Regions from separate parts of the Bacillus sp. WC2503 genome, predicted to be linked through region 1. Evidence: riboswitches for the same ligand, from Rfam matches in the RefSeq annotation. Region 1 holds a riboswitch; the other holds the start of a gene.
What was found. Region 1 has a riboswitch for FMN ahead of ACUN26_RS04155 (ECF transporter S component). Riboswitches for the same ligand answer to the same signal wherever they lie in the genome.

Region 1 (5,480 bases):
AAGAAGGTGAAGTCGTAGTTATTAATCCACCGGCTGAAAATTTCTTACAAGTTTGGCAAGAAGAAAAAGAGATAGAGCTAAGTAAAAAACTACCTTCTGAACTTGTGGAACTATTCCATCGCGTTGTAGAAAGTGAGCAACAACAAGTTGTTGAAATTAATTTGCAAAAAGGTAACTACGTAGTTCTTATGACGCCGCTTTACAATCAAACGAAAATTCGTGGGGCTGTAGCAGTGTTGCGTGATATGACGGAAGAACGCCGTCTTGAGAAGATGCGTCAAGACTTTATTGCCAATGTATCACATGAACTTCGTACACCAATGGTCATGCTTCAAGGGTATAGTGAAGCGATTTTAGATGATATTGTGCAAACGAAAGAGGAAATTAATGAGTTTGTTCAAATCATTTATGATGAATCCGTTCGTTTAGGTAAACTTGTAAATGAATTATTAGATTTAGCTCGTATGGAAAGTGGCCACGTAGAGTTACATATTGGTGAAGTAGATATTCATCCATTTGTCGAAAAGATTGGCCGTAAATTCCAAGGGATTGCAAAGGATAAAGAAGTTGAACTAACAGTAGATTTCCAAAGTCCAATTGAACAATATCCGTTTGATGCAGACCGTATGGAACAGGTGTTGACGAATTTAATTGATAATGCAATTCGTCATACGAATGCAGGTGGACATGTTGCACTTGTAATTCATACGGAAAATAATGGTCTTACTTTCGAAGTGCAAGATTCAGGTGCTGGTATTCCAGAAGAAGATATTCCATTCTTGTTTGATCGTTTTTACAAAGCTGATAAAGCAAGAACACGCGGGAAAAAGGGTGGAACAGGACTCGGGCTTGCGATTGCTAAAAATATTGTTCAAGGCCATGATGGGAAAATTTCTGTCTCAAGTGTTGTTGGAGAAGGAACTACATTCTCTGTATATTTGCCGAATCGTATAATTTAGATATATGTTTTTAAAGTTAATAATAAATAAAGTTCTACTGTTTTTTATTTTTTTGTAAAATCAATTAAATAAATTATAGTAGAACTTTTTTCTATCTTAGTCGAATTAAGAATATCGAGAGAGGTGCTGTGAAGAAATGAAATTATATACGAAAACAGGAGATAAAGGGAAAACAAGTGTAATAGGTGGCAGGGTGGATAAAGATAATATTCGTGTAGAAGCATATGGCACGATAGATGAGGCGAATTCTCATATTGGATATGCGATGACTAAGCTACAAGGCGGGGCATTTGGAGATGTTTACAATGACCTTGAAAATATTCAACATGAACTATTTGATTGCGGGGGAGATTTGGCGATAGTGGAGGAGAAAATCCCTTATAAAGTAACGATCGAAATGGTCGAAAGCTTGGAAAGAAGGATTGATTTGTATATAGAAGAAGCGCCACCATTAGAACGCTTTATTTTACCAGGTGGTAGCGAGGCATCGGCTACCATTCATATTGCACGTACTGTTGTAAGAAGAGCAGAGCGCTCTATCGTATCGTTGAAAAAAGAAGTGGAAACAAATGAAGTTGTTCTAAAGTATGTAAATAGATTATCTGATTATTTGTTTGCAGTAGCTAGAGTAATAAATACTCGATTACAAGTAAAAGATGTGGAGTATAACCGTAGCGCATTAGTTTTTCGTGATAAGAAAGAGAAGGAAGTGGAGTAATTCACTTTCTTTTTTTTGTATACTTTTTTCTGTAATATACCAAAATAGAGAAGGTATGGTGGTAATTAGAAAACGGAGGATGTATATGAAAGTGTTAAAATGTAGCGTCATGTTATTGACTGTACTGTTTTTATCTCAATTACATGTTTACGCAGAAGAAAATCGATGGACATGGCCTGTGGAAGGACAGATAAGTGATTATTTTGGGACAAGGCATGGAAAACACTACGGTATTGATATAGCTGCACCGATCGGAGTACCTGTGGCAGCTATTCAAGATGGCAAGGTGACAAAGTCTTATTATTCAAATAGTTATGGGAACGTTGTATTTATTAAACATGGAGAATATGAGGCTGTGTATGCACATTTAAATAAGAGACACGTAGTTCAAGGGGATTATATTTCAAAAGGAGAAATAATTGGAGAAGTAGGAAACACAGGAGAATCACGAGGTGCACATTTACATTTAGAACTTCATCAAGGAAGATGGACGATGGCGAAAAAGAATGCGATGAATCCATTACTTGTTTTAAATGAACAAAGAAATGAAGTTGTTTCTTCCTCATTATATGTCGTACAAAAAGGGGATACTTTAGTTAATATTGCACGGAAATTTAGTATGACACTTAAGGAAATAAAAGCAAAAAATGGATTGCAGCAAGAGCGAATTTATCCAAATCAACAATTATACGTAAAGTAAAGAAGAGCTAGTTTAACTAGCTCTTCTTTTACCAAAAAATAAAGACACATATAAATCCAGAAATAGCTAAGTAGCTATATAAGTAAAAAACTTTTGTTCTTGTTTTTTCTTTTGTTCGAAACAGTACAATAGTCGGTTCAATTAAACCGATTGTCAAACAAAGTAAGCCAAGAAGCATACAACCAATCGAAAGAGAGTACAGGGCGATTTGTGGTGCTTGAAATGGAATCATCCATTTTAATAAAAATGCAATAAGTGCAGTGTAACAAATGCTGCCGATGTATTTATTCAACGGTGTATTAGAACGAAAACCAGGAAGTTTTTTTAAGAAAGAGCGAGAAACAACTTCTGTTTGTAAAGATGTATGCTCTTCGATAATTTTTTGAGCTTCTTTTCCTTTTTGGAAAAGGGATAATATCCAGTTACGCTCACCTTGAAAAATAAATTGAGAAGTTGTCAAATAGTGATCAACCTTCACTTTATTCCAACTCTTCCATGGATGACGCTCGCACAATTTTAATTTACTTTCTGTTTTTTTATCATACTGATAAATACTGATGCCATCTTCATCGAAAGCAGCATAGTATGTCTCGCTTGAGAATGTGCCTAAATCAATTGGACAGTAGAAAAGTAATTCTTTTTTTAAGTAAAAGTATTCTTTTCTTAAGTTTTTTTTCATTGCTTCTCGAATAGAGTGTCTTTTATCTTTCTTCATGACATTTCCTCCATAACTCAGAAAATGTTCTTATCTTAACAATTCAACATCTTATCACTTTTCATTATATATGACTAGGGAATTCAAAAGAGAAATGCCTAATAATAAAAAATATGGGGTGTATTGTAAAATATTTTGCAATTATTAATGGGTTATAAAAAATAAATAACTAATTTTAAATAAGTTACAATTTTTTAGTTCACAATGTTATTAGGTTGTTGTATAATGAAGGGGAAAATAGAATATCGGTCTATCTTCGGGGCAGGGTGAAAATCCCGACCGGCGGTGATGAACTATTTATGATTTCGTTCTAAGCCCGCGAGCCGTTAAGGCAGGATTTGGTGTGATTCCAAAGCCGACAGTATAGTCTGGATGGGAGAAGATGGAGGTTCAAGCGTTCAAAAAAGATAGGAATTTGAACGTCTGTTTGATGTGCCTTAAATTCTCCCTTTGTGTAAAACACAAAGGGTTTTTTCATTCTATGAAAAAATAGGCATAGCAGAACCTTTCCACTTTCCATGAGATGATCGATGGAAAAGGAGAGAGAACGATGAAACAAAAAAACAGTGTAGTAAAGATGGTGAGTATAGCAATGCTAAGTAGTATTGCATATTTACTAATGATGTTGGATTTCCCGTTCCCAGGGCTTCCGCCATTTTTAAAAATTGATTTTAGTGATGTGCCAGCTCTAATTGCTGCAATTATTTTTGGACCAATTGCGGGGATAATTGTAGAGGGAATAAAGAATATTTTACATTACGGGATTCAAGGTAGTTTAGTAGGAGTGCCAGTTGGAGAAATTGCAAACTTTATTGCAGGATGTTTATTTATTGGACCAGCAGCTTTCTTATTTAGAAAGTATCGTACTGTAAAGAGTTTAACGACAGGACTAATGTTAGGGACAATTACAATGGCGCTAATTATGAGTGTATTAAACTATATCATCATATTCCCAGCTTACACTTGGTTTTTAAATGCACCTGCTATGTCTAGTGAGGCTATAAGAACGACTGTTGTAACAGCGATCTTACCGTTTAATTTAATTAAAGGAATTGTAGTAACAATTGTATTTGTAGCATTATTCTCACGCCTGAAAGTATGGGTGTTTGCAAAAATGAAAAATGCATAACATATAAAATAAAACCATTAGTAGTGTGAAACTACTAATGGTTTTTTGTTAAGTAGAATGAAAATAGGGAACAAAAAATGCCCCTCATCAATATGAGGGGCATTTTTTGAAGTTAATAAAAGACTATTCGAATTTTAAAGCGTCGCCGTCAAATGATTCGTCAGCAACTTTAATTGAGTCAGTTGGACAACCTTCGAATGCATCCATCATATCTTCAATTAATACATCTGGAATTTCAACGATACCTTGGTTATCATCTAATGTTACAAATGCAATACCTTCATCATCATAGTCATAAATGTCTGGTGCAGCAGCGCCGCAAGCACCACATGCGATACAAGTATCTTTATCAACGATTGTATATTTTGCCATCTTTTTTCCCTCCTGATAATATGTATGTGAAAAGCTCGCCATAAAAATTATAACCTTATTGTAAAACGGTTTGTAAAACTTTTCAACATAAAATTATAATGATAATGCTTATCAATTAGAGTGTCAACTTATTTTTGAATTATGTCATAAGATTTTCAAAATACGTAAATGTTATTTCGTTTGGTACAATAGAGTATGTACAAGCATATGGTACCGATATGATAAGGTTAATGAGTAACAGTAGACGTTGTAATCATATTGAAAAAGAATTAAGTTAAATTGGAAAGGGGAAGCGGTAATGCAACTACAATATACTTTATTGTATTGTTTAAAACAATTGAATGGCGAAAGGACCGTTTCTTCTATTTATTATTTATTAAAAGGAAAGAGGTCATCGCAAACATTACAAGATGGGAAGATGTTTCAAATTTCTTTTTTGTTTGGGATTTATAAATCTTTGAATAGAGCTGATTATGATCAAGAAGTTGCAAAGTTGGTACAAACGGATTTAGTTCAATCTATACATGAAAATACATACGTAGTAACGACTGCTGGTAACATGCAATTAAACAAATGGAAAGATGACTTTGCTTTTCCGACGTGTTTACATGGTTTACACTATGGTGAAATAGGTGAAACGTTTTGGAAGAGATTATCATTAATCGTTCAAACCATTTCGAATTTACAACAGGTGAATACGAAATTTATTCCAATTCAGCAAGATACAGAAATAATGATGTGGGTGAAACGTTTTCTCACTGGAATACCATATATGAGAAGTGAATTGGCTAAAAGGTTGTGGAAGGAGATGTATACTCTTTTACAAAAAAATAAACCATTAGAGGCGACAATCGTAACATATCGCTTAACGGGCTATAAACGCATCG
Region 2 (5,480 bases), 2.6 Mb from region 1:
GAATGAACACGTACAAGCACCGGTTCACCTGTTGAAATATCACCTTTTATGAGCGCAATATGTTCTTTCGTATCTAATGAGTTAGAATAGCCAATTGCTTGGAAAGTACCGAAATCTGTAGGTAAGGTAATTTCCACTTCTCTTGTCACAAGTGTTTCATGATGGCGGCGATAAACAATTAAATCTTCTATCGTAATCATTTTTATATCAAATTGTTTTGCGCACTGTAGTAAATCAGGTACACGTGCCATCGTACCGTCCTCATTAATAATCTCGCAAATGACTCCAGCAGGTTCTGCTCCGCAAAGTTTTGCTAAATCGACAGCAGCTTCTGTATGACCTGAACGGCGAAGGACACCGCCTTCTTTTGCGATTAATGGAAAGATATGTCCAGGTCGATTGAAATCAGCACCTTTAGATGCAGGGTTTAACAATTCTTGTATCGTAGTTGCACGTTCGTGAGCGCTAATCCCTGTTGTTGTAGAAACATGATCAATGCTCACTGTAAACGCAGTATGATGTGAATCTGTATTATGAGATACCATTGGTTCTAATTGTAGGCGCTCTGCGTACCCTTCCGTAATCGGTACGCAAACGAGGCCGCGACCATGTGTAATCATAAAATTAATTGTTTCTGGCGTAATATACTCTGCTAAAGCGATAAAATCGCCTTCATTTTCTCGGTTTTCATCGTCGCATACGATAACGACTTTTCCTTGTTTTAAATCTTCTAGAGCTTCTTCAATATGATGAAACATTATGTTTCCCCCTTATAGAAATCCGTTTTCTTGTAAAAAGCTTTCGGACATTGACCCCGTTCGTTTTACAGGTTTAGAAATAAAGTGTTCGATATATTTACCAATCATGTCACACTCAATGTTTACGATATCTCCGGCATTCTTTTCTCCGATGACAGATTCGCTTACTGTGTGTGGGATGAGTGAAATTGTTATGGAAGATTCGTCTATATCAAATATCGTTAAACTCGTTCCATCAACAGCAACGGATCCTTTATGCAAACAATAGCGTAGCAATTCATCGGAAATTGCTATTTTGTAATAGACGGCATTGTAATGTTGTTTTTTAGTTAAAATTGTCCCGATGCCATCGATATGTCCTGAAACGAAATGTCCACCAAAGCGCCCGTTTGCAGCCATGGCTCGCTCTAAATTTACTTTAGAGTGTGATTTAAGCAGGCGAAGTGATGTTGATTTCATCGTTTCAGGCATTGCATCAACTGTAAATGAAGTAGTTGTAAAGCTCGTTACAGTTAAGCAAATCCCGTTAACCGCGATACTATCACCTAAATGGACATCAGATAAAATTTCATTTGCATGGATCGTTAATTTCATCGCTTCTCCGCTTTGTTGCATGTTTGTGATCGTTCCTAATTCTTCTACAATTCCTGTAAACATTTCGTCACCTCATTTCGGGCAGTCGCAACAATTTTGATATCATCGCCAATTTGTTTCATCTCTTGAATTTTCAAGGAAAGCGAATCTTGTAATTTTGAAAAACCGTTTCCTCCAAAAAGAGTAGGAGCACCTTTCCCGCCAATTAATTTCGGGCTTATATAGGTTACAATTTCATTGAAATTGTTTGTTTGTAAGAAACTTGCATGAACAGTTTGTCCACCTTCGATGAAGAGAGACAGGATTTGTTTTTCACCGAGTAGATCTAAAACATCTTGAATTTCAATTTGCTTCGTTTTCATTTGGAATATCGCTATATTTTTAGATTCATAAGAAGCTATTTTCTCTTTATTTACATCCTTACCTACAATAATCCATGTCGGTGCTAAAGTATCTGTTATGACATGAGAAGATGGTGGCGTTCGTAAATGGGTATCTAAAATAACGCGAATAGAATGTTTCCCGCCATTTGGAATTCTTGTTGTTAAATGTGGATTGTCGGCTATAACTGTATTCACTCCAACAAGAATTGCATCATGTGTATGGCGATATTGGTGAACGTCAGCGCGTGCTTCTGCACCAGTAATCCACTTACTTTCACCAGTTACAGTGGCTGTTTTGCCATCTAAGCTCATCGCGGTCTTTATCGTGACAAATGGGCGTTTCGTTTTCATGTAGTGAAAAAAGTAGCGATTTAATAAAACTGCTTCCGTTTCAAGAACACCCGTAGTTACTTCGATTCCTGCCTCTTCTAATTTCTTTTTTCCATTACCAGAAACGAGCGGGTTGCAATCAAGGGTAGCAATGACAATGCGCTTAACTCCCTTTTCGATGAGTAATTCACAGCAAGGTGGTGTTTTTCCAAAGTGGCTACACGGCTCAAGTGTTACATAGACGGTAGCGTTTTTGGCTTTCTCACCAGCCATATGAAGGGCATGAACTTCCGCGTGTTCTTCACCAGCACATAAATGAGCGCCCATTCCGACGATGTTTCCATCTTTTACAACAACAGCACCAACCATAGGATTCGGACTCGTTTGTCCTGATGTCCCCTTAGCTAATTGCAAGGCAATCCTCATATATTCTTGATCAGTCATTCTCTTCACCTCTCCTAAAAAAATCAAAAAACCCCAAGGATTTAATATCCTTGGGGTTTGGGAGACGTGATTTCTAGAATTATAGTTCGAATACGAAAGTACAGGAAAGAAACCTAGCGATGATTGATATTTTTGCATAAGGAAAAAACCTAGCAAAATATCGAATTTTTTAAACGCTAGTTGTCTCTTTTTTATTTCAGTATAAAAAATGAGTATAGAAAACTAAACATATATATAAATTCAAAATGAATGTATAAAAATATGCATACTGAAATAAAAGTGTATTCACTATATAAAAAACTAGAAACATATCCTTCTCCCATCCAGACTATACTGTCGGCCCTAGAGTTTCACTAGATCCACCGTTTTCGAGTTGAAAACGGGTCACGGACTTAGAAGTTTTCACTTCATCACCGCCGGTTGGGAATTTCACCCGACCCCGAAGGATGCTGTTTGGTCAAATTATAGCACAAAAAAGAAAAAAGGCTAGCAAAAAATATTTGAATGTGAAGAATTGTGTGAAAATACATGGAGATTGAAATGGAGACAAAAGTGTTAGAAATGTTGTTAGGAAAAGGAATATCCAGACTTTGATTAAAAGAAAAAACATGCACAAAAAATGTGCATGTCACATACGAAATTACTTTGCCTCTGGTGCTCTAACAACAGATTCGAATTTACCTTTATGCGAAGCATCGCAATAAGGCATATTTTTTGATAAACCACAACGGCATAAAGAAAATGCTGGTTTTGCTGGGAATACATTCCCTTGTGAGTCGACTAATTCCACGTCCCCTGTAACGCGAAAAGAGCCATTATCATTTACTTTAATTTGTACTTTTGCCAACGCTATCCCTCCTTCCCAAACGCTTAATTTCATCATATAATCAAGGGAAGCACTTGACAATATAAAGTGAAACTTTAATTAGTGGAGGGGGTTCATTCCACTGATTATTAGCCTTCACCAATCGGGCGATTACGGGCAGTTAATCTCCCGCCTAACTTCTTTGCTTCAGCTGAATTTTGAGATGGGAGTCTCACTGCCCGTTAACGCGGGATAAAAAGAGCACTTTCTTTGGGAGAGAAGAGAGTGTTATAATGTTTTTTATAACTGACTAGAGTAAGGTGACGAAAGATGGATAAACAATTACTTACATTACGAAATATTGCAAATGAGCGCACGTGGGCATCATTTTTGAATGATAATCATCCATATAGTTTATTGCACTGGTCGATTGCCGGTGTAGGACAAGAAGCGAAGGATGTTTGGTTACTTCAAGATGAGGTAACGTTTCAAACGACAGAATTTCCAACGCTAGATGAAGCTGTGCAATGGATTTCTGAAAACATGGAACAAGTTACAGACGTTTTATCACAATGAAAAAAACAGGCTTATGCAAGCCTGTTTTTTGTTTCTTTTACGTATGTGTTCAAAAATTGATCAAGAGCTGCTTCATACTCCTCTTTATTTTCGTTATAAGAGCAAGCGTGTGCACCGTGTTCTGCAATATAAAGTTGTTTATTATTTTCTTTTGCTTCATATAGAGCTTTTGTCATATCGGCTAAAATATAATCGTCATCTTTACTATGAATAAAGAGAACGGGATTGTTAATGTTTTTTATACAGTCGATTGGTGAAACTTCACGAATTGTATACCCGTCACGAACTTTTAAAAAAGCATTTGCTAATGGTAATAAAGGCCATTTGGGTAAATGGAATTCAACCTTTAAGCGGTGCTGTAATTGCCCATAGAAATCAGAAAAAGGACAATCTGCAATATAGAAATCAGCACCATCTTCTACAAGTCCTGCGTATTGAAGTAGTGTTGCAGCGCCCATAGATTCACCATGAATACCGAGTATTATATTTGTGCCAAAACGACTTTTTAGCCAGTCAACTACTGATTTTAAATCATGTTTTTCATAGTATCCATAGCTTGTTGTTTTTCCTCCGGTTTTACCATGACGACGATGATCATAAATAAGGACATTAAATCCTCTGCTTAAAAATAAGTTTGCATATTTTACAGAGTTCATTTTGTTTACAGTTACGCCGTGACAAAAAACCATAAACTTGTTGGAATGACCTGCAGGAATGTAATATCCATGAAGATCATATCCGAATTGCGAAGGGATATGAATTTCTTCTTTATGAAGAGCGTCAAAATCTTCTATACGAAAATGTTTTTTCGATTCTCTTTCTAGAACTTCTTCCTCTGTTTTTTTCTTCAAGTACATCACTTTATTTGTAAAGAAAATCCCAAGGGCAGTTATCGCACCTAGTATAGTAAACAATGCTGCAAAAAAACGTTTCATACTTTACCTCATCCTCCAAATACCGTTACATGTGATACACTTACATTGTATCACAAGGATAGAAAAGGAGAGAAATAGGAAATGGTGCATATAAAAAAAATTACATCAACAATGAAAGAAAAAATCCGAATGTTCATGTGTGAAAACTGGGGGAGCTCATTGATGGTTTCGCGTGGTAAGGGGCATCAGTTAGAAGAGCTACCAGGATTTGTTGCGTTTTTAGATGACAGAATAATCGGAATTATAACGTATGAAGTGACTGGGAATTTGTGTGAAATTGTATCGTTAGATAGTTTTCAAGAAAGGAAGGGGATCGGGACGAAGCTTGTGGATTGCGTATTGCAAGTTGCTCAAGAAGCACAGTGCCAAGGAGTTTGGCTCATTACAACAAATGATAATATGAACGCGTTACGCTTTTATCAAAAACGTAATTTCATGATGACAAATTTATATGTAAATGCAGTAGAAGAGGCGCGAAAAATAAAGCAAGAAATTCCGCGCATTGGATATGATAATATCCCGATTTTACATGAAATTCAGATGGAGTATCGTTTATTGAAATGATGTAACAATTTTCAGAAATATAAGTTATTAATCTTGACGAATACTGTAATTTAAGTTACCTTAAAATTGTAATCTATTACCATATTAAGGG

Region 2: linked by a shared signal. The riboswitch ahead of ribD (bifunctional diaminohydroxyphosphoribosylaminopyrimidine deaminase/5-amino-6-(5-phosphoribosylamino)uracil reductase RibD) and the one ahead of ACUN26_RS04155 (ECF transporter S component) in region 1 are both predicted to bind FMN.

What each region holds. Positions count from the first base shown of each region.
Region 1 is NZ_JBQYMD010000001.1:766,593-772,072, forward strand. Features, by position in the region: gene resE (sensor histidine kinase ResE) at 1-959, shown strand, start outside; gene ACUN26_RS04140 (cob(I)yrinic acid a,c-diamide adenosyltransferase) at 1,096-1,677, shown strand; gene ACUN26_RS04145 (peptidoglycan DD-metalloendopeptidase family protein) at 1,763-2,377, shown strand; gene ACUN26_RS04150 (hypothetical protein) at 2,406-3,092, opposite strand; FMN riboswitch at 3,341-3,480, shown strand; gene ACUN26_RS04155 (ECF transporter S component) at 3,643-4,221, shown strand; gene ACUN26_RS04160 (ferredoxin) at 4,345-4,593, opposite strand; gene ACUN26_RS04165 (helix-turn-helix domain-containing protein) at 4,892-5,480, shown strand, end outside.
Region 2 is NZ_JBQYMD010000001.1:3,362,235-3,367,714, reverse strand. Features, by position in the region: gene ribBA (bifunctional 3,4-dihydroxy-2-butanone 4-phosphate synthase/GTP cyclohydrolase II) at 1-758, opposite strand, end outside; gene ribE (riboflavin synthase subunit alpha) at 771-1,415, opposite strand; gene ribD (bifunctional diaminohydroxyphosphoribosylaminopyrimidine deaminase/5-amino-6-(5-phosphoribosylamino)uracil reductase RibD) at 1,397-2,509, opposite strand; FMN riboswitch at 2,817-2,960, opposite strand; gene ACUN26_RS17160 (CDGSH iron-sulfur domain-containing protein) at 3,150-3,392, opposite strand; gene ACUN26_RS17155 (DUF2552 family protein) at 3,645-3,890, shown strand; gene ACUN26_RS17150 (alpha/beta hydrolase) at 3,902-4,825, opposite strand; gene ACUN26_RS17145 (GNAT family N-acetyltransferase) at 4,907-5,389, shown strand.